2 regions of the Singulisphaera chitinilytica genome follow, and region 1 is predicted to be linked to the other one. Evidence: riboswitches for the same ligand, from Rfam matches in the RefSeq annotation. Region 1 holds a riboswitch; the other holds the start of a gene.
The links. Region 1 has a riboswitch for cobalamin ahead of ACOYYX_RS22565 (acyl-ACP desaturase). Riboswitches for the same ligand answer to the same signal wherever they lie in the genome.
Positions count from the first base shown of each region.

Region 2: linked by a shared signal. The riboswitch ahead of ACOYYX_RS21075 (DUF1559 domain-containing protein) and the one ahead of ACOYYX_RS22565 (acyl-ACP desaturase) in region 1 are both predicted to bind cobalamin.

Region 1 is NZ_CP186274.1:5,670,038-5,679,799, reverse strand. It holds gene ACOYYX_RS22595 (SDR family oxidoreductase) at 1-75, shown strand, start outside; gene ACOYYX_RS22590 (TetR family transcriptional regulator) at 103-699, opposite strand; gene ACOYYX_RS22585 (aldo/keto reductase family oxidoreductase) at 718-1,599, opposite strand; gene ACOYYX_RS22580 (hypothetical protein) at 1,821-2,390, shown strand; gene ACOYYX_RS22575 (VOC family protein) at 2,445-2,846, shown strand; gene dinB (DNA polymerase IV) at 3,068-4,138, shown strand; cobalamin riboswitch at 4,455-4,655, shown strand; gene ACOYYX_RS22565 (acyl-ACP desaturase) at 4,992-5,912, shown strand; cobalamin riboswitch at 5,949-6,146, shown strand; gene ACOYYX_RS22560 (ribonucleoside-diphosphate reductase subunit alpha) at 6,607-9,009, shown strand; gene ACOYYX_RS22555 (ribonucleotide-diphosphate reductase subunit beta) at 9,064-9,762, shown strand, end outside.
Region 2 is NZ_CP186274.1:5,278,798-5,288,559, reverse strand. It holds gene ACOYYX_RS21080 (hypothetical protein) at 521-730, shown strand; cobalamin riboswitch at 1,515-1,716, shown strand; gene ACOYYX_RS21075 (DUF1559 domain-containing protein) at 1,838-2,866, shown strand; gene ACOYYX_RS21070 (hypothetical protein) at 2,919-3,098, shown strand; gene ACOYYX_RS21065 (hypothetical protein) at 3,154-3,900, shown strand; gene ACOYYX_RS21060 (hypothetical protein) at 3,897-4,049, opposite strand; gene ACOYYX_RS21055 (cobaltochelatase subunit CobN) at 4,119-8,498, shown strand; gene ACOYYX_RS21050 (magnesium chelatase subunit D family protein) at 8,495-9,762, shown strand, end outside.

The sequences.
Region 1 (9,762 bases):
CGCCTGGGATGGCACCCGGTCCAGAAGGCCGGGATGATCGAGGACCTCGACCACATGAACTGGTCGGCCGTCTGACAAGTCGTTGACGGGAGCGACTCCCCCCTAGCTCCTGGCGGCGCCGAGTCCCTCCATCAGCAGTTGCCAGACGTCGTCGTAGGCCTCGTCGAGGCTCGGATCCGCCCACTCCGAGGCGTGCGCCGGGTGGTGGAACCGGGACGTGGCCACCAGGACCGCTCGGCCGGCGGCGACGGGGTCGACCTTGCGGAACGAGCCGTCCTGCACACCCGCGTCGACGATCGTCGCGAGCAGGTGGATCAACTCGTCGATGTGGGCCGCGACGATCGACTTGGCGTCGGCCGCCAGCGACCTGTAGGCGGTGAAGAGCTCGGAGTCGTTGGTGGCCCTCCGGCGCTTGACGGCGATGAGCGCATCGACGAACTGCCGCAACCTCTCGGGAGCCGGGCCGGGCCTGGCGACGATCTCCCGGAGCGGCTCCATGGTCGCCTCGACCCAGCGGCCGACGACGAGGTCGCGCAGCTCGGCCTTGCTCGCGACGTGCTTGTAGACGGCCGTGTGGCTCACGCCCAGGGCCCTCGCCACGTCCACGACGGTCGCCTTGGCCGGGCCGAAGCGCCTGATGACGTCTTCGGCCGCGGCCAGGATGCGATCACGGGTGAGCGGGGCGTCGGCGGGGGGCATGGGAACCTCTCGAGCGCATCAAGGCTTCGCGGCGGCAATCCCGTCCAGTTCCGCCAGCGTCTCCGGATCCAGGGTCAAACTGGCGGCGGCCAGGTTCTCCCGGAGGTGGCCCCGGGACGACGTCCCCGGTATCAAGAGGATATTCGGGGACCGGTGCAGCAGCCAGGCCAGCGCGACCTGCATCGGCGTGGACCCGAGGCGGCTCGCGACCTCCGACAGCGTGGACGACTGCAGCGGGGTGAACCCGCCGAGAGGAAAGAACGGTACATAGGGGATGCCCTGCCTGTCCAGTTCCTCGATCAGGTCGTCGTCGTGGCGGTGGGCCAGGTTGTAGAGGTTCTGGACGCAGGCGACCTCGGTAATCGCCTGGGCCTCGGCTACCTGGGTCGACGTGACGTTGCTCAGGCCGATGTGGCGGATCAGGCCTTGCTGTTTCAGTTCGGCCAGCACCGACACCTTCTCGGCGATGGAGCCTTCCTCGGGGCCGTGGCCCGAGCCCATGTGGCGATAGTTCACGACGTCGAGCGCCTCGAGGCCGAGGTTCTTCAGGTTGTCGTGGACCCCCTGGATCAACTCGTCTCGCGAGACGGCGGGCTGCCATGACTTGTCGGGTGGGCGCTTACCGCCGAGCTTGGTGACGATCACCAGGTTCTCGGGATACGGGTGCAAGGCCTGCTTGATGATCTGGTTCGTGACGTGCGGGCCGTAGAAGTCGCTGGTGTCGATGTGGTCGACGCCCGACGCGACGGCCTCGCGGAGCACGGCGACGGCCTCATTCGGATCCTTGGGCGGCCCATAGATGCCGGGGCCGGAGAGCTGCATCGCGCCGTAGCCCATCCGGTGGACCGTCAGCGAGGTGCCGGGGAACACGTATCGGCCGCCGAGCGAAACGTCTGACATGATTTGGCTCCTTTCCCTGGGTGAACCGGGGGAAGTTTATGGAGGGTGGTGACAGAAGTCAAAATTTGAAACTCGTATTCTTGTGTCGGTGGCTGGAGTCGGTGGCCGGCTCGGGAGAATCCACGCGACTATAAGGATGGTGCGGTCGGCCTGTTCAAATTTGTCATCTTCGCGCACGATCCGGGCACCAAGTCCAATCTCTCCCCCCCAGGGGCCCTAAAATGAAACGCAAGGCCTTCCAGCCTCAGGCCGCGGAACTGGAATCGAAGCTCCTGCTCAGCTACATGGGAGCCCCCGCCCCCTCGACGGCCGAGGTCTCGATCCTCGCCGATCGGAGCGGGTCGACCCCCGCTACGGCGATCACCAACTCGGTCAAGGGCAACTACTTCGCCGCCGAGGACAACCGCGCGGCCGATGCCCCGTTGCACGTCCAGCTCAACGGCAATGGAAGGGTCAACGGCCTCGGCCGGGCGAAACTCTCGGGCTCGCTCGATCTCGGCGGGTTCCGGGTCGCCGGCATGAACGACGTGGGCGGCACGCTCACCCTGAGCAACGGCAAGGGGACCGTGAAGCTCGAATTGTCCGGCGCCGGAGGCTTCAATCAGGTCCCGAACGGCACGTTCGTCACCAACGTCACTGCAACCTCGGGCACGGGAGCCTATCGAGGCTTCCAGAGGAGCGGCACGGTGACCTTCCACTTCGGCGAGAGCCAGGTCCGATCCATCAAGTCCCCGAGCCCCATCGGCGGCGCGATGACGGTCACCCTGAGCCTGAAGCCGCTGGTCAAGTAAGGTCGAACGGATCTCGACCTCGACCCCCAACACGACAAGGAGGATCGATCACACATGGCCCAGATGGTTTTCTTCAATCTGCCGGTGAAGGATCTCGAGAAGTCGAAGGCCTTCTTCAGCCACCTCGGCTACTTGTTCAACCCGCAATTCACCGACGAGAACGCCGCGTGTATGGTCATCAGCGAGCACATCTACGCCATGCTCTTGACCCACGCCAGGTTCAAGGATTTCACCCCTCGCGAGATCTGCGACGCGACCAAGAGCACCGAGGTCCTCATCTGCCTCTCGTGTGAAAGCCGCGCCAGGGTGGACGAGATCGTCTCCAAGGCCGTGGCCGCCGGCGGTGCGCCCCACATGGAAGCCAAGGACTACGGGATGATGTACGGCCACGGCTTCACCGACCCCGACGGCCACATCTGGGAAGTCATGTGGATGGACCCCTCCGCGGTCCAATAAACCGGCGCGACGGGATCGTTCGCTTGAGTCTGTCAGGAGGGAAGGGGGGCGGCTTCCGCGTCCGGCCCCCTTCCCATTCAACCTCGGGCGAGTGCAGGATTTGGCGTAATTTTGTACACTCGTGGACATCCGTGTGGTAGATTGCTTGTCGGAGCTTCCCGGAGGTCGAGGGCGCGAACGTGAGCGGGCCCGAACGGCAGCGAAAGGTCATTCATATCGACATGGACGCGTTCTATGCGTCCGTCGAGCAGCGCGATGATCCTGAACTTCGCGGCAAGCCCGTCGCCGTCGGGGGCTCGCGCGAGCGGGGGGTCGTTGCGGCCGCGAGCTATGAGGCACGTCGGTTCGGCGTCCGGTCGGCCATGCCATCGGTCACCGCGAAGCGGAAGTGCCCCGACCTGATCTTCGTGAAGCCGAGGTTCGACGTCTACAAGGCCGTCTCGCAACAGATCCGCGCGATCTTCGCCGAGTACACGTCGCTCATCGAGCCGCTCTCGCTCGACGAGGCCTACCTCGACGTCACCGAGAATCGGAAGGCGATCCCCTCGGCGACCCAGATCGCCGAGGAGATCCGGGCGAAGATCCGCGCCGAGACCGGCCTGACGGCGTCGGCGGGGGTCTCCTACAACAAGTTCCTCGCGAAGATGGCCTCGGACGAGCGCAAGCCCGACGGCCTCTTCGTCATCACGCCGAAGAAGGGGCCCGCATTCGTCGAGGCCCTGCCGGTGGGGAAGTTCCACGGGATCGGGCCGGTCACGCGGGCGAAGATGGAGAGCCTCGGGATTCTGTACGGCGCGGATCTGAAGGGCCAGACGCTGTTGTTCCTCCAGGAGCACTTCGGCAAGGTGGGCCCTTATTACTACTCGCTGGCGCGCGGGATCGACGAACGCCCCGTCTGCGCCGATCGCGTGCGCAAGTCGATCGGCGCGGAGACGACGTTCAACGTCGACCTCTTCTCGGCGGAGGAGGCCCTCGCCTCGCTCGAGCCGCTGATCGGGAAGGTCTGGTCCTACTGCGAGAACTCGGCGATCCGAGGGCGCACGGCGACGCTCAAGGCGAAGTTCGCCGACTTCCAGCAGATCACCCGCAGCCGGACCCTCGAGGCCCCGGTCGAGTCGCAGGCCATGCTCGAGGAGGTCGTGGCCGTGCTGCTCGAACCGCTCTTCCCCGTCAGCAAGGGCATCCGGCTGCTCGGCGTGACGCTGTCCTCGCTCGACTCCGATTCGGAGCCGCAGATCGCCCGGCAACTCCGATTGCCGCTTTCGATCGAGCTGAACGGCCCGAAGTTCTGACGCGGCCGGGCGGCTTCTGCATCTCGAATCGCGCTCACATCGTTCATAAACTCGGCGAGCCATTCCCCTTCGTTTCAGGGCATGCTTTGCCCCTTCGAAAAGTCGTTTGTTTGTCGGCTCGATGCCCCTTGGTCCAGAAGATGCAAGGGTTGGCTAGAAGGGATAACGTAACCGCTCGCCCCAGTAGACATGTTGAAATGAGCAGAAGATTGCTTGCGGCCTGCTGCTCGACCTTGTGGTTGAGGGCGGTCCTGAGGGCAGGGGGGCGAGCCCCGATGGCCAAGGTGTCTTGACGCTGCAACGTGCGAAGAGGTGTAATAACGGACACTCGACAGGTGCTCCCGATCCTCAACGGGGATGCGGGGGAGAATAGGGAAGACGGTGCGAATCCGTCGCGGGGCCGCCGCTGTGATCGGCGAGGCCCCCGGACCAGAAGCCACTGCCCTCGGGCGGGAAGGCGGTCCGGGTGCCGAGAAGAGCCGAGAGCCAGAAGACCTGCCCGTCGAGTGACGCCCATGATGCCCCGGACCCGGGCATGCGGCAGGTCGGTTCACCACCGCGCGAGCGGAAACCTCCTGCGTCTCAGGTCCATCAACTTTGCCCGGACCGCAGGAAGGTCAACCTTCCCATGCAAGCCCCTCGATGCCTATCAGATCGACCTCCCGACCCCGCACCCTCGCGGCCAGGGCGACTCCCGATCGCCCCAATCGGCAGGTCGATATTCACATAACCAAACCAGCCCCGCCGATTTCGAACGCCACCCCCCCCCTGATGGCCCGCAGGGTGGGTTGCTCGAGCATCTATCATGAAAATAATTGAAGATTTGCAAGAATTTGTCGCAAGTCAATTGTCGTTGCTCACGCCAGTTGAGCAGGCTTGGCAGCCAACCGATTATCTCCCCGACCTCGCCGGCGAGGACTGGATCGAGCAACTCCGCGCCTTTCGCGAGTCGGCCACGCGGCTCCCCGAGGAGCTGCTCGTCGTGCTCGTCGGCAACATGGTAACCGAGGAGGCGCTCCCGAATTACGCCATCACCCTCGAGCACATCGTCAACGACCCGTTCGAGACGGAGACCCCCTGGGCGAAATGGCTCAGGGGCTGGACGGCCGAGGAGAATCGCCACGGCGACCTGCTGAATGCCTACCTCCGCCTGACCGGGCGGGTGGACATGAGGGCGGTCGAGACGACGGTGCATCACCTCATCAAGAATGGATTCACCACCGGCTGCGATGGCAACAATTACGGGGGATTGCTCTACGCCGCCTTCCAGGAACGCGCGACCCGCATGACGCATGGGAAGCTCGGCAAGCTCGCGCAGGAGCACGGGGAAGAGAACCTGGCGCGGATCTGCCGGAAGATCGCCGCCGACGAGACCCGCCACGAGGTCTTCTACACCAAGGTCATCGCCGAGTTGTTCGAACGCGACCCGGACGAGATGATCCTGACCTACCGCACGATGCTGAAACGCCTCATCTCCATGCCCGGCAGCCGGATGTCGGACGGCCGCGACCACAATCTCTTCGACCACTACGCGGCCATAACGCAACGCACGGGCGTTTATACGACCTTCGACTACGCCTCGATCATCGGCCATCTGAACGCAGCCTGGGGGCTTGAAGGGCGATCCTTCTCGGGCAAGGCGGCGAAGGCGCAGGACTACGTCTGCCGACAGCCGGAACGCTACGAGAGCCTCGCCGCCGAGATCGCCGAACGAATGCCCGAGGTTGCTCCTGAACAATTTTCCTGGTTATACGGACTGGCCGCCAAATCTTGACGAGGAGTTTCTCGCGGGCCCCGGTTTTCCAAGGTATGGTTCACAAGATCGACGGGTTCCGCTCGTTCATGCGGGCGGATGAAAAGGGAAGCCGGTGAGAATCCGGCGCAGGGCCGCTGCTGTAATCGGCGAGAGGCTCGGGCTTGAATTGCCACTGCGGGACCATCCGCGGGAAGGCCGCCCGACCTCGTTCCAGCCGTAAGCCAGAAGACCTGCCCGTCGAGTGGCGCCATTCGTGCTCCGGACCCGGGCACAGCGCAGGCATGGCAAGATCCGCGTGTGCGGAGGCCTCCTGCACGACCGGGACCGGCATACACTGCCCGGACCGGCAGGAAGGTTCATTGCCGTGCTTCGATTATCGGATTGCAACGACTCTGCCGGTCGCACCATCCCTTCCGGCGGCCTGCATCGTCTCGCCGTCGCCCCGCCACGTCCCCTGATCAATCCCGCCCGTCCTCCGAGAGAGTCGACCGCCTTCGAGGTTGAGCTCGGTCTGCCTCCGCGGTGATCGTTTCCGTCGGATCCGAGGCCATGCCACCTCTCCGCGCCTTGCGGAACCGGCCAGGGCAGCCATCGGTTCCGGTCGATCGTCGTGAGGCATGTCCTCCTTGCCGGGACGGACGGCGATCGAGCCCTCCGGCATCAGTCATCACATCCTTCAATTTAAACATCATCATTACGTGGGGTGATTTTTATGGCTATTGACTTGTCGATTGCATCTCCCCTGGAGAACGGGACCCACGAGCGCAAGAAAGAGCCGGGACGAACCCCCAACACCACGGAAACCAGCATGCGGGTCCGCAAGCGCAACGGGAGCCTCGAGCCGGTCGATGTCAACAAGATCGTCCGAGCCGTGCAGCGCTCCGCCGGCGGCCTCTCGCATGTGGATATCATGCGGATTGCCGTGAAGACGATCGGCGGCCTCTTCGACGGGGCCACGACCCAGGAGCTCGACCAGCTCTCGATCCAGACCGCCGCGTCCTTGATTGCCGAGGAGCCCGAATACTCCCAGCTCGCCGCCAGGCTCCTCGGCTGCTTCATCGACAAGGAGGTGATGAATCAGGACATCTATTCATTCTCGCAGTCCATCGCCCTGGGCCAGCGGCTCGGCCTGGTCGCCGACGACACGGCGCAGCTCGTCGCCGCTTCGGCGAGGAAGTTGAACTCGGCCGCCGACGGCTCCTACGAGCGTTTCGAGTTCTTCGGGCTCCGCACCGTCTACGACCGCTACCTGCTCCGTCACCCGACCACGCGCAACGTGATCGAGACCCCTGCATACTTCTTCCTGCGGGTCGCCTGCGGACTCTCCACGACCGTTGGAGATGCGCTTGAGCTCTACCGGCTGTTGGCGGCGCACCGCTACATGCCCTCGTCACCGACGCTCTTCAACTCGGGCACGCTCCGGCCGCAGATGTCGTCCTGCTACCTGCTCGATTCCCCGGCCGATGACCTCGAGGGGATCTACGGCCGCTACGCCGACGTCGCCCGGCTCTCGAAGTATGCGGGCGGGATCGGCCTCGCCTACCACCGGATCCGCTCGCGTGGCTCGCACATCAAGGGCACGAACGGCCACAGCAACGGCATCGTGCCATGGCTCAAGACGCTCGACTCGTCCGTCGCCGCGGTCAATCAAGGTGGCAGGAGGAAGGGGGCCTGCGCCGTCTACCTCGAGACCTGGCACGCGGACGTCGAGGAGTTCCTCGAGCTGAAGGACAACACCGGCGACGAGGCCCGCCGTACGTATAATCTCAATCTCGCAAACTGGATCCCCGATCTGTTCATGCGTCGCGTCGAGGCGGGCGAGCGATGGTCCCTCTTCGACCCCAAGGTCACGCCGCACCTCACCGACCTCCACGGCGAGGAATTCAACGTCGCCTATACCCAGGCCGAGGCCGATGGCCTCGCGGTCAAGCAGGTCGCGGCGCGAGACCTCTACGCTCGCATGATGAAGACGCTGGCCGAGACCGGCAACGGCTGGATGAACTTCAAGGACGCCTGCAACCGCAAGTCGAACCAGACCCTCCGCCCGCAGAACGTCCTGCACTCGTCGAACCTCTGCACCGAGATCGTCGAGGTGACCTCCCCGGGCGAGACGGCCGTCTGCAACCTCGGCTCGATCCACCTCGGACGGCACGTCACCGAGGAGGGCTTCGACTTCGAGGCGCTGGGGGAGACGGCCCGCACTGCCGTCCGCTACCTCGACGCCGTGGTCGATATCAACTTCTACCCCACGCCCGAGTCGGCCGCGTCGAACCAGCGTTGGCGCCCCGTGGGCCTGGGCCTCATGGGCCTCCAGGACGTCTTCTTCCAACTCCGGCTTCCATTCGACAGCGTCGAGGCGAAGGAACTCTCCCTCCGCATCCAGGAAGAAATCTATTATCAGGCGTTGAGCATCTCGTGCGACCTGGCGAGCGTCCACGGCCCGCACCCTGCCTTCGCCGACACCCGCGCCGCCGAGGGGCAACTCCAGTTCGACCTCTGGGGGATCACCCCGAAGGATCCGGCGCGCTGGGAGGGACTCCGCGAGCGGATCAAGCAGTTCGGCCTGAGGAACTCGCTCGTCGTGGCGATTGCCCCCACCGCGACCATCGCCTCGATCGTGGGGGCCTATGAGTGCATCGAGCCGCAGATCTCGAACCTCTTCAAGCGCGAGACCCTCTCGGGCGAGTTCATGCAGGTGAACCGCTACCTCGTCCGCGAGCTGAAGCGCATCGGGCTCTGGACCGAGGAGATCCGCAACCGGATCAAGATCGCCGAAGGCTCGATCCAGGGGATCTCCGAGATCCCCGCCGAACTGAAGCAGCTCTTCCGGACCGTCTGGGAGATCCCGATGCGTTCGCTGATCGACATGGCCGCCGAGCGGGCCCCATTCATCGACCAGAGCCAATCGCTCAACCTCTTCATCGAGAGCCCGAGCATCGGCAAGCTCTCGTCTATGTACATGTACGCCTGGAAGAAGGGCCTCAAGACGACCTACTACCTGCGCTCGCGCCCGGCGACCGGGATCGCCAAGACGACCACAGGCAAGGTCGTCGAGGCCGCGAAGAATATCGCCTGCTCGCTCGAGAACCCCGAGACCTGCGAGTCTTGCCAGTAAGTCTCGCCGCTCTCAAATGGATCCCGTCTCTTTGAACCCGAAAGGACTCTCGCGATGCTTCTCGACCCAGGGATGGACCTGACGCTCCGGCCGATGCGTTACCCAGTCTTCTTCGAGATGTACAAGTCGGCGATCAAGAATACGTGGACCGTGGAGGAGGTCGACTTCTCCACGGACCTCACCGACCTCGACCGCCGCGTGACGCCCGCCGAGCGTCACCTGATCCAGCGACTCGTGGCCTTTTTCGCCACGGGCGACTCGATCGTCGGCAATAATCTCGTGCTGAACCTCTACCAGCACATCAACTCGCCCGAGGCGAGGATGTACCTCTCGCGCCAACTCTACGAAGAGGCGGTGCACGTCCAGTTCTACCTCACGCTGCTCGACAACTACCTGCCGGACATGGCCGAGCGCGAGCAGGCCTTCGCGGCCATCAACAACATCCCCTCGATCAAGACCAAGGCGGACTTCTGCTTCCGCTGGATGGATTCGATCGAGAAGCTCGACCGCTTGGAGACCGCCGCGCACCGCAGGCAGTTCCTCCTGAACCTGATCTGCTTCGCCGCCTGCATCGAGGGGCTCTTCTTCTTCGGGGCATTCGCCTATGTGTATTTCCTGAGGTCGAAGGGGCTGCTCCACGGACTGGCGACGGGGACCAACTGGGTCTTCCGCGACGAGAGCGCCCACATCGCCTTCGCCTTCAACGTGATCTCGACCGCCCGCCGCGAGGAGCCCGAGCTTTTCGACGAGCAA
Region 2 (9,762 bases), 390 kb from region 1:
CCGACATGTGACGGCTGGGCAAGCTTGGAAGAGCGGGGGATGAGGGATGAGTGGCGACGCCCCTGGGGACGAGTCTCGGCAGTTAGCTAATCTCCAAGCCGAGGTGCAGGGGCAGGGCGGAGATGGTTGTCGCAACGAATTCTGTCGGTGTCGCCATGCTTGTCGCGACGGCCGAAGACATCTTCGCCGTTGGAATGAGGGAGCGTTCCAGGGACTTCACCGAAGACTGGTGGGCTTCATCCTTAACGGCGAGCCAAGGTGGCGTGCCATACGCTTTCGGAAGACTGCTGATGCGCCGGATTTTCAACGCCCTCAGGGTGTCAATTGTGCTCCGGATGTCAGGTTGATCTGTTCATTACAACTTGTGATTGGCCGGATCTCACCCCATAGGATTGTACGGGTGACAATAACCGCATTCGGGTTTGCCATGCCAACTGATAATCGCTAGTATTTTGAATGAGTCTCTAGAGTGATCATCTCGGTGTAATTAACAAGTTGAATATTTGATGGAGTAAAATTGATGGCACGCCCCAAGATGGGACAATTGCCGAAATCTCCCGAAGAGCGATCCGAGCGGGAAACTGTCATTCACATGAAGGGTTCGCCCGAGTATGTAGATTGGCTAGAGAACGCGCATCGCGAGACGCACATCCCCAAGGTCCAAATCTTCCGCTTGGCGCTCGCAACATGGGCCGCCAAGAACGGCCTCTCACAGCCACCCGATATTTGAAGAGGAGAGGCCCTCTTGCGTCCAGGGCCAGTTTCGGCCCGGCGTGCTCGAGGTACTCCTGAGCAAGAACCCGATCGCTTACGACTCGGGAGGCCGAAGTCGCAGGCTCCAGCATCACCTGGCCCCTGACGTCGGGCTCGAGCAGCAGACCCGGCAGTTCGACCTGGTCACGACACTGTTGCGGTTCTCGATCAACCTGCCTGAGCCGAATAGCTGTTCAGCGGGAGCCGGTCCGGGGACGTTCACCAGCGGCTATTCCGCGACGTGCGAGCGACGACGCCCCGGACCTCAACCATCTCTAAAAGGGGTTGTCCTGACCAGCTCCCATAGGCACCGCCTGAAATCCCGCCTGGGTGCCGCGGGTGTCATTTCGACGGAGGCTCAAGGCGGATTCCGTGGTGATCGAGCGTTCGGCGTTCGGATTCGCCTGGATCGAGTGCCCCCGACATACTGAGACCGCCATCCGATAGGAGAGCCGTTTCTTGTCAAATCCAGGCAAGGACTTGTGTTGAAAGAATGGGGCGTCGCGCCTTGTGGAGGGGCACCGAGAGGACGTTTCATACTCCATTCCACAACTCCTCCAATAAATAACTGGTTTCAATTGATATGATGTTTTGTAAGGATGGACGGCGGCCTCGTCCCAGGCGTACAGTCGATCGGTGCTGGATTGGCGTTTTTGAGGAAAATGATCATATCATTTTTTGTATTCGCCTGAGGGGTTGAAATCGCGAGGGCATCCCGGATTCTCGGATTCGCGACTTGACGCGGGAGTGTTTGAAAGGGTGTAATGCCGCTCTCGACAGGTGCCCTCGGACTACGCAAGAGGTCTCGGGGGATAATAGGGAAGACGGTGAGAATCCGTCGTGGGGCCGCCGCTGTATTCGGCCAGGCTCCGGACAACGATGCCACTGCCCGCGGGCGGGAAGGCGGTCCGGGAGCCGTCAGGAGCCGTAAGCCAGAAGACCTGCCCGTCGAGTTGCTGTTCCGATGCTTCGGCCACTGAGCATCCGGGCGGGCCGCTCGCAGAACGTCTGCCACGAGCCTTGCGCCGGAGGGTCGAAGCGATTCGAATTCCTCTTGCCCGGCCCGGCAGAAAGAACCGCCCCCATGCCTGCGCGCATCCCCCCTCGACGCACCGGCTTCACCCTCATCGAACTCCTGGTGGTGATCGCGATCATCGCCGTGCTGATCGCGCTGCTGCTCCCCGCCGTCCAGGCGGCGCGCGAGGCCGCACGCCGCGCCCAATGCACGAACAACCTCAAGCAGATGAGCCTGGCCATATCCAATTATGAGTCGGCCACGGGCACGCTGCCCCCCGGCTCTTTCTGGGCGGCATCCGGCACCGGGGCGGGCAAGATGGCCGACGGCTTCAGCATGTTCGTCATGATCCTGCCGTACATGGAGCAGACGCCCGTCTACAACCTCGCCAACTTCAGCCTCTCGTATAAGAATTCAGCCAACCTGACCATCGCGGGGGTCGCCATCTCGGCATTCGCGTGCCCGAGCGATGCCTCCGCGGCGGAACTTCAGCCCCTCTCCCCGACGATCTATCAGGCCCCGCCCCCCGGCAACTGGGAGCAGGCCTTCATCAGTTATGCCGGATGCACGGGGACCTGGGACGTCAGGCCCAAGCTCTCCGCGAGCAACTTCCCGCAGCAGGTCGGCAACATGAATGGCACGATCTACATGTATAGTGCCACTCGCATCAGCGACATCAGGGACGGGACCAGCAACACCATCTCCATCGGCGAACGGGGCCACTCCCTGCTGTCCCAGGCCGACCAGTTGGTGAATCAGTTCTGGAACTCGGGGTACTGGTACGACACGATGTTCGAGACGTACTACCCGATCAACGCCTACAAGAAGCCGGTCGGCGTGCTCGGGGCCCGTTATGTGGCGAACGCCTCGAGCCTCCACCCCGGGGGTGCCAACTTCGCGTTCGTCGATGGGTCCGTTCGCTTCCTCAAGGACTCGATCGACTCCTGGTCGATCAACCCGGCGACCATCACCGCGGCGGGCGTGACCTTCGATTCCGCCGCCAATATGTACAACCTCGCGCCAGGGTCGAGGCTCGGAGTCTACCAGGCGCTCTCGACGAGGTCGGGCGGCGAGGTCATCAGCTCGGATTCCTACTGAGCCGATGGCGCACGTCTTTCATCCCAACGACTCCATCCAGGGATCTTCCACCATGATGGCTCCATACGCGAGGCGATCCTTCGCCGCCGCGGCCCTCATCCTGTCGGTCGCATTCACCGGGTGCTCGAATGGCGATTCCGGCTCGATCGACCTGAAAAAGCAGGCTGATCCTTCAGCCACCGGCGGCGAAAAGCCTCGCGCTTTCAGCAAGGGCGACCTCGAAGAACGTTGAGTCGTTTCGGCCCGGATTGCCCTCACGAGGTTCGCAGTTCACCAGGGAGTCAACGATGTCGGTCAATACGGCTGCGGCGGCAGCCACTCGCTCACGAGCCCGGGTCCGCTTCAACGCGGCCATGAAACTTGTGCGACGTGCGCACATGTATGCAGGGTTGTCCCTGGTTCCATTCGTCACGCTCTACGGGGTGACGGCCTTCCTGTTCAACCATCCCGACTGGTTCTCCGACCGAACCGTGCGGCTCATCACCGCGAAGGACGTCGCCGGCACGGCCCTGGCGACGTTCCCTACGCCGGCCGCCCTGGCGGAGCAAGTGGTCTCGGCCATCAACCGCGAGGCTCCTTCGCCCGTCAAGCTGTCTGACTCCCAGGCCCCGTCCTATTCGCGAGACCTGGCCCTGACCGCCCGGACTGGCGACACCGAGCAGGTCATTTTCGTCGAGCTCGAAGGGCGAGTCGGCACCGTACGCTCGGCCCCGATCGAGAAGCCGTTCAGCATGCCGGCCTGGACTCAGCGGGCAAGCTACCTCGACGTGGCTCCCGCCACTCAGGCCAGGGATGCGGTGTCATCAATCATGACGAAGTGGGGTGAGGCGCCGAAAGACATCAAGATCCGAACGCCGGCCGAACTGATTTTTGCCGTCGAGAGCGAGGGGCGGAACTGGCGCGTGGCATATAACCTCCAGAATCAGGGGATGGTGGCCACACCGACGGCCCCCAGCCTCTCCTCTCGACGCTTCCTGACCGGGCTCCATCTGGCGTGCCGGTATCCCTCGCAGGTCGATGCCCGGTGGTTCTAGGCCCTGATCGTCGATGCGATGGCGGCCGCGATGGTCTTCTGGGGCCTCTCCGGCCTCTTGATGTGGTGGCAAATGAAATCCCTCCGACGCCTGGGCTCCATCGTGATGGCGGCGAGCTTGCTCGCCTCCCTCGCCGTCGCCGTTGGCATGCATGGGATCCTCGGCCGGTAGGTGTTTTCCCTCGGCGGCGTTCAACGCCGGATTGGAGACCGATCGCCGTGTCACAGCCGATCAGCCGACGTCGTGTTCTCAGGAACGACGGGAAGTCCATCCACATCGCGCCGAAGCGGGGGCACCTGTTGGTGTGCGCCCGGGGGTGCTGCTGCGGGCGTGATGACAAGGGGAAGCCGGCGGTCTCCATCGACTTCTACAAGCAGGAGTACAAGCGCCGGGGGATCCGGGATCGCGTCCAGCTCACGATGAGCGGATGCCTCGGGCCTTGTCCCCTGCTGAACGTGGCGCTGGTGCTCTTCGACGGCCGCCGCGTCTGGTTCCAGTCGATCAATCACGAGTCGCAGATCCTGGCGATCTACGACTACCTCGACCGGATGCTCGCGGCCGACCGCTACCTGCCGCCGACCTCCGAACTGGCCGAGTTAGCCTTCGACTACTACGCCTGGCCGGAGGAGGCCATGCTCTCCGGCGACACGGAGGGGCGAGAGGGCGAGGGCGTCTTCATCGACCCGGGATCGAAGCCGGCCGACGAGATCCTGCTGCTCTCGCACGCCGACACGGACTTATTGACGCTGCAGAAGGCGATGGCCGACTCGCCCGTCGGCCTGCCCAGGGCACGGACGGCCAGCCTGAACCGGGTGAAATCCGACGAGCACCTGGCCGCCCTCGTCGACGACGGGGGCAGGGTCGCCCGCGTCGTGGTCGCTCGCGTGCACGGTGGCCCCGACGATCTGCCTGGGTGGCGACGATTGGCGCAGTTCGCCCGGCTGACCGACCTCAGGCTGCTGCTCATCAACGCCGTCGGGCCGACGGTCCCGGAATTTCTCGCCGGCTCGACCGTCCCGGCTGCCGTGATCGAGCGGGCCGCCGCCTACCTCACCGCAGGGGGGACGGCCAACATCGAGAACCTCATCCGGTTCCTGGCCGACGAGCTGCTGAGGGCGGACCTCGGCTCCTCGCCCCCCGGCAGTCCGCCGCGTCACGGGATCTATCACCCCGACCTCCCGCGCGAGGCGACGCTGGCCGAATGGGTCGGCCGTCGCGATTCTTCGCGGCCCACGGTGGGCGTGCTCTTCTACCGAGCCCACTGGCTGAGCGGGAACCTGGAGTTCGTGGATGACCTGATCGACGCCATCCAGGCGGCGGGGGCCAATACGCTCCCGGTGTTCACGGACTCCCTCAAGGAGCCTTCGTCGGAGCCGGGGAGGCCTTCGTCGGCCTGGCCCGCCGCATTCGACCTCTTCTATCGCGGCGGCGAGCGGCTGATCGATGTGCTGGTGACGACGATGTCGTTCGCGATGGCCGAGGCCCGCGTCTGGTCCCGGGGCGGCTCGGTGGCCGCGCTCGAATCCCTGGACGTGCCGATCCTCCAGGCGATCGCCAGCGGCTCGCCCAGGCGTCAGTGGGAGGCCAGCCCGAGGGGGCTCGGGCCGCTCGACACGGCGATGAACGTCGCGGTCCCGGAGCTGGACGGCCGGATCATCACCGTGCCGATCTCGTTCAAGGAATCGGCGGGGCAGGGCGCCGAGGATGCGCCACGGTACGTCGCCGAGCCCGACCGCGTCGCGAGGGTCGCCGGCCTGGCCGCGAGGTTCGCGGCCCTCGCCAGGATCCCGAACGAGCGGAAGCGGATCGCCGTCATCTTGACGAACGCGCCCGGGAAGGCCGCGCGAATCGGGAATGCCGTGGGGCTCGATGCGCCGGCTTCGTTGATCCGCCTTTTCGCCGCGATGCGCGAGGCGGGCTACCGGATCGAGGGCGTCCCGCCCGATGGTGACTCGTTGATCCATGAACTGATCGACCGCTGCTCGTATGACGAGACGGTGCTGACGACCGAGCAACTCGCCCGCGCCGCGGGGCGCGTGCCGGTGGGGCGATACGCCGAGTGGTTCGACGAGCTGCCCGAGGCCCTGAGGCGCGGGATGGTCGAGCAGTGGGGGCCGCCCCCCGGCGAGGCCTACGTCCAGGATGGGGCGATCTCGCTGGCGGGGCTGGAGCTGGGGAACGTGTTCCTTGCTCTTCAGCCGCCGCGCGGCTACGGGATGGACCCCGCGGCGATCTACCACCAGCCCGACCTGCCGCCCCCGCACAATTACTACGCCCTCTACCGCTGGCTGCGGGACGACTGGGGGGCCGATGCGATCGTCCATTTCGGCAAGCACGGGACCCTGGAGTGGCTGCCCGGCAAGGGCGTCGGCCTCTCCGGTAGCTGCGCTCCGGACGCCTTCCTGGCCGACCTGCCGCTCTTCTATCCGTTCATCCTGAACGACCCCGGCGAGGGCGCGCAGGCGAAGCGGCGCGGGCATGCGGTGCTCGTCGACCATCTGGTCCCCCCGCTCACGAGTGCCGGCGTGTATGGGGAGCTGGAGCAACTCGCGCAGCTCGTGGACGAGTATTATCAGGTCGAGCTTCTCGACCCTTCGAAGCTGCCGGTCCTGCAGCGCCAGATCTGGGACCTCATCAAGAAGGCCCGCCTCGACAGCGACCTCGCACGGCTGATGACGCAGGACCACGGCGACCACAAGCACGAGTGGGACGAGGGCCTCACCGCCGAGGGCACGCCCGTCTCGCTCGCGAGCATGCAAGGGCGTGAGGTCGCCCACCTCCTCGAAGACCTGGACGCCTACCTCTGTGAGCTCGCCGGGGCGCAGATCCGCGACGGCCTCCACACCTTCGGCCTGGCTCCGGAAGGCGAGCAACTCGCCGACCTCCTGCAGGCCCTGACCCGGCTGCCGAACCTGGACGCGCCGAGCCTCCGCGCCGCGGCCTGCTCGCCGTTCGGGCTCGATCCCGACGACCTCCAGGAGGGGCTCGGGAAGCGGTTCGACGAGGTTGGCGAGGGGCAAGCAAGGCTCGCCGAGCGGGTTGGCCGGCCGATCGTGACTCGGGGGGATGCGCTCGAGGCCGTCGATGAACTGGCCGGATGGTATCTCCGGGCTTTGCAGCGTCGCGGGTTCGTCGCGGAGGATGTCGGCGAGGCGATTGGAGAGATCTTCGGCGACAATCGCGGCCCTGACGATGCGCTGGCACGCGTCGGGGCGTTCGTGTGCCGCGACCTCGTGCCGAAGCTGGCGCGGACGGAGGAGGAGACGACGAACCTGCTCGCCGCGCTCGAGGGTCGTTACGTGCCGCCGGGGCCCAGCGGGGCCCCGACCCGGGGCATGGCCCACGTGCTGCCGACCGGACGTAACTTCTACGCGGTCGACCCGCGATGCCTGCCCTCGCCGTCGTCGTGGGAGGTCGGCCAGGCCCTGGCCCGTGAGGTCGTCGAGCGTCATCGCGTGGCGACGGGCGAGATGCCCGAGCGGGTCGGCATCAGCGTCTGGGGCACGAGCGCGATCCGGACCCAGGGAGACGATGTCGCCGAGGTCCTCGCCCTGCTCGGCGTGCGGCCGACCTGGCACCGCGAGAACCGCCGGGTCCTCGGCTTCGAGGTGATCCCCCTCGAGGAACTGGGCCGGCCCAGGGTCGACGTGGTGATCCGGATCAGCGGGTTCTTCCGCGACGCCTTCCCGCATCTGATCGCCTTGCTGGATGAGGCCGTCGAGTGCGTGGCCACGCTCGACGAGGATCCGGAGAGCAACTTCGTCCGCAAGCACTACCTCGCCGACCTGGCCGCCGGCCTCGATGACGGCGGCTGCGAGGCCGAGGCCGAGCGCAAGGCACGCTATCGCGTCTTCGGGGCCAAGCCGGGCAGCTATGGCGCGGGGATCCTGCCCCTGATCGACGAGAAGAACTGGAGCGAGCCGGGGGACTTCGCCGAGGCCTACGTCAACTGGGGGGGCTACGCCTACACGGCCGGGGAGCAGGGGGTCGACGCCCGCGACGCCTTCCGCCACCAACTTGCGGGGGTCCAGGTGGCCCTGCACAACCAGGACAATCGCGAGCACGATATCTTTGACAGCGACGACTACTTCCAGTTCCACGGCGGCATGATCGCCACGATCCGGGCCCTCTCGGGCCGCCTGCCCCGCCAGGAGTTCGGGGACTCGCAAGATCCTCAACGACCGAAGGTCCGCGACCTCAAGGATGAGGCCCTCCGCGTCTTCCGCACGCGGGTCGTCAATCCTAAATGGCTTGATGCGATCCGCCGGCATGGCTACAAGGGGGGCCTGGAGCTGAACGCGACGGTCGACTACCTGTTCGGGTACGACGCGACGACCGGGGTCGTCGAGGATTGGATGTACGACCGCGTCGCGCAAGCGTATGCACTCGACCCGACGACGCGTTCCTTCCTCGAGCGCAGCAACCCCTGGGCGCTGCAGGCGATCGGCGAACGGCTGATCGAGGCCGCCGAGCGTAGCCTCTGGGCCGAGCCCGACGCCGCCACCCTCGACGCCCTCAAGAAGACTATCCTGGAGACCGAGGCGGCCCTGGAGGCGCGGGCCGAGCCTCCCGCCTCGCGGCCGAATGGACGATCATGAGTGAACATGACATCGGATATCCCTTCGGTGCACTCGCCGGGCAGGAGTCGCTCAAGGTCGCGCTGCTCATCGCCGCGGTCGACCCGACGCTCGGCGGCGTCCTGATCCGCGGCGAGAAGGGGACCGCCAAGAGCACCGCGGCGCGCGGGCTGTCCCGGCTCCTCCCCACGATCCGGGCCGTGGAGGGCTGTCCGTTCCGTTGCGACATCGAATCGCCCTGGCCCGATTGCCCCTCGTGCGCGGAGGCCGTCGGGGAGCGGCGGGCGGTCGAGTCGCACCCGGCGCACGTCGAGCTGCCGATCGGGGCCACCGAGGATCGGGTGCTGGGGACGCTCGACCTTGACCGCGTGCTGAAGGAGGGGCGTTCGGCCCTCAGGCCGGGTCTGCTCGCACGCGCCCATCGCGGCGTGCTCTATGTCGACGAGGTCAACCTGCTGCCCGATCACCTGGTCGACGGTCTGCTCGACGTCGCGGCCTCGGGCATCAACACCGTCGAGCGCGACGGGATCTCGGCCCGCCACCCCGCCCGCTTCCTGCTGATCGGCAGCATGAACCCGGAGGAGGGGGAGCTGAGGCCGCAGTTGCTCGACCGGTTCGGCCTGATGGTCGAGGTCGCCGCGCCGCGAGATTATGAACTCCGCGCCGAGGTCGTTCGCCGCCGGCTCGAGTTCGAGGCGGATCCGGCTGGCTTCGCCGCATGCTGGGATGACGAGGATCGGGCGATCGGGATCAAGATCGCGGAGGCGAGGCAGCGACTCCGGGACGTGGTCGTGGCTCCGGGCCTGCTCACCGCGATCGCCCGGCTCTGCTGTGAGTCGCAGGTGGACGGCCTGCGTGCTGATATCGCCCTGTTCAAGGCGTCGCGGGCCCTGGCCGCTCTCGACGGCCGGGATCGCGTGCGGAGGGATGACCTCCGGACCGCTGCCGAGTACGTCCTCCCCCATCGGAGGCGTCGCCAGCCGTTCCAGCAGCCGGGCCTCGACCGCGAGGCCATCGATCGGGCGCTGGGGCCGGACGAGCCCGAGGGCCAGGAACCGGGCGGGCATGGTCCCGCCTCGCCTCCCCCAACCCAGGACGGGACTGGAGGCGAGGACGACCTGCCCGACTTCGATGGTCCGCGTCCTTCGCCGGCTCCAGATGAAGACGACTCCTCGGGTGAAGCTGAGGGCGACGGCGAGGAGCAAGTCATCGCCCCCGGCGATCCGCCGCTGGTGCCTCGCCTCGAGCTCGAAACCGGGAGCGTGGCGAGGGATCGGCCTGCCCA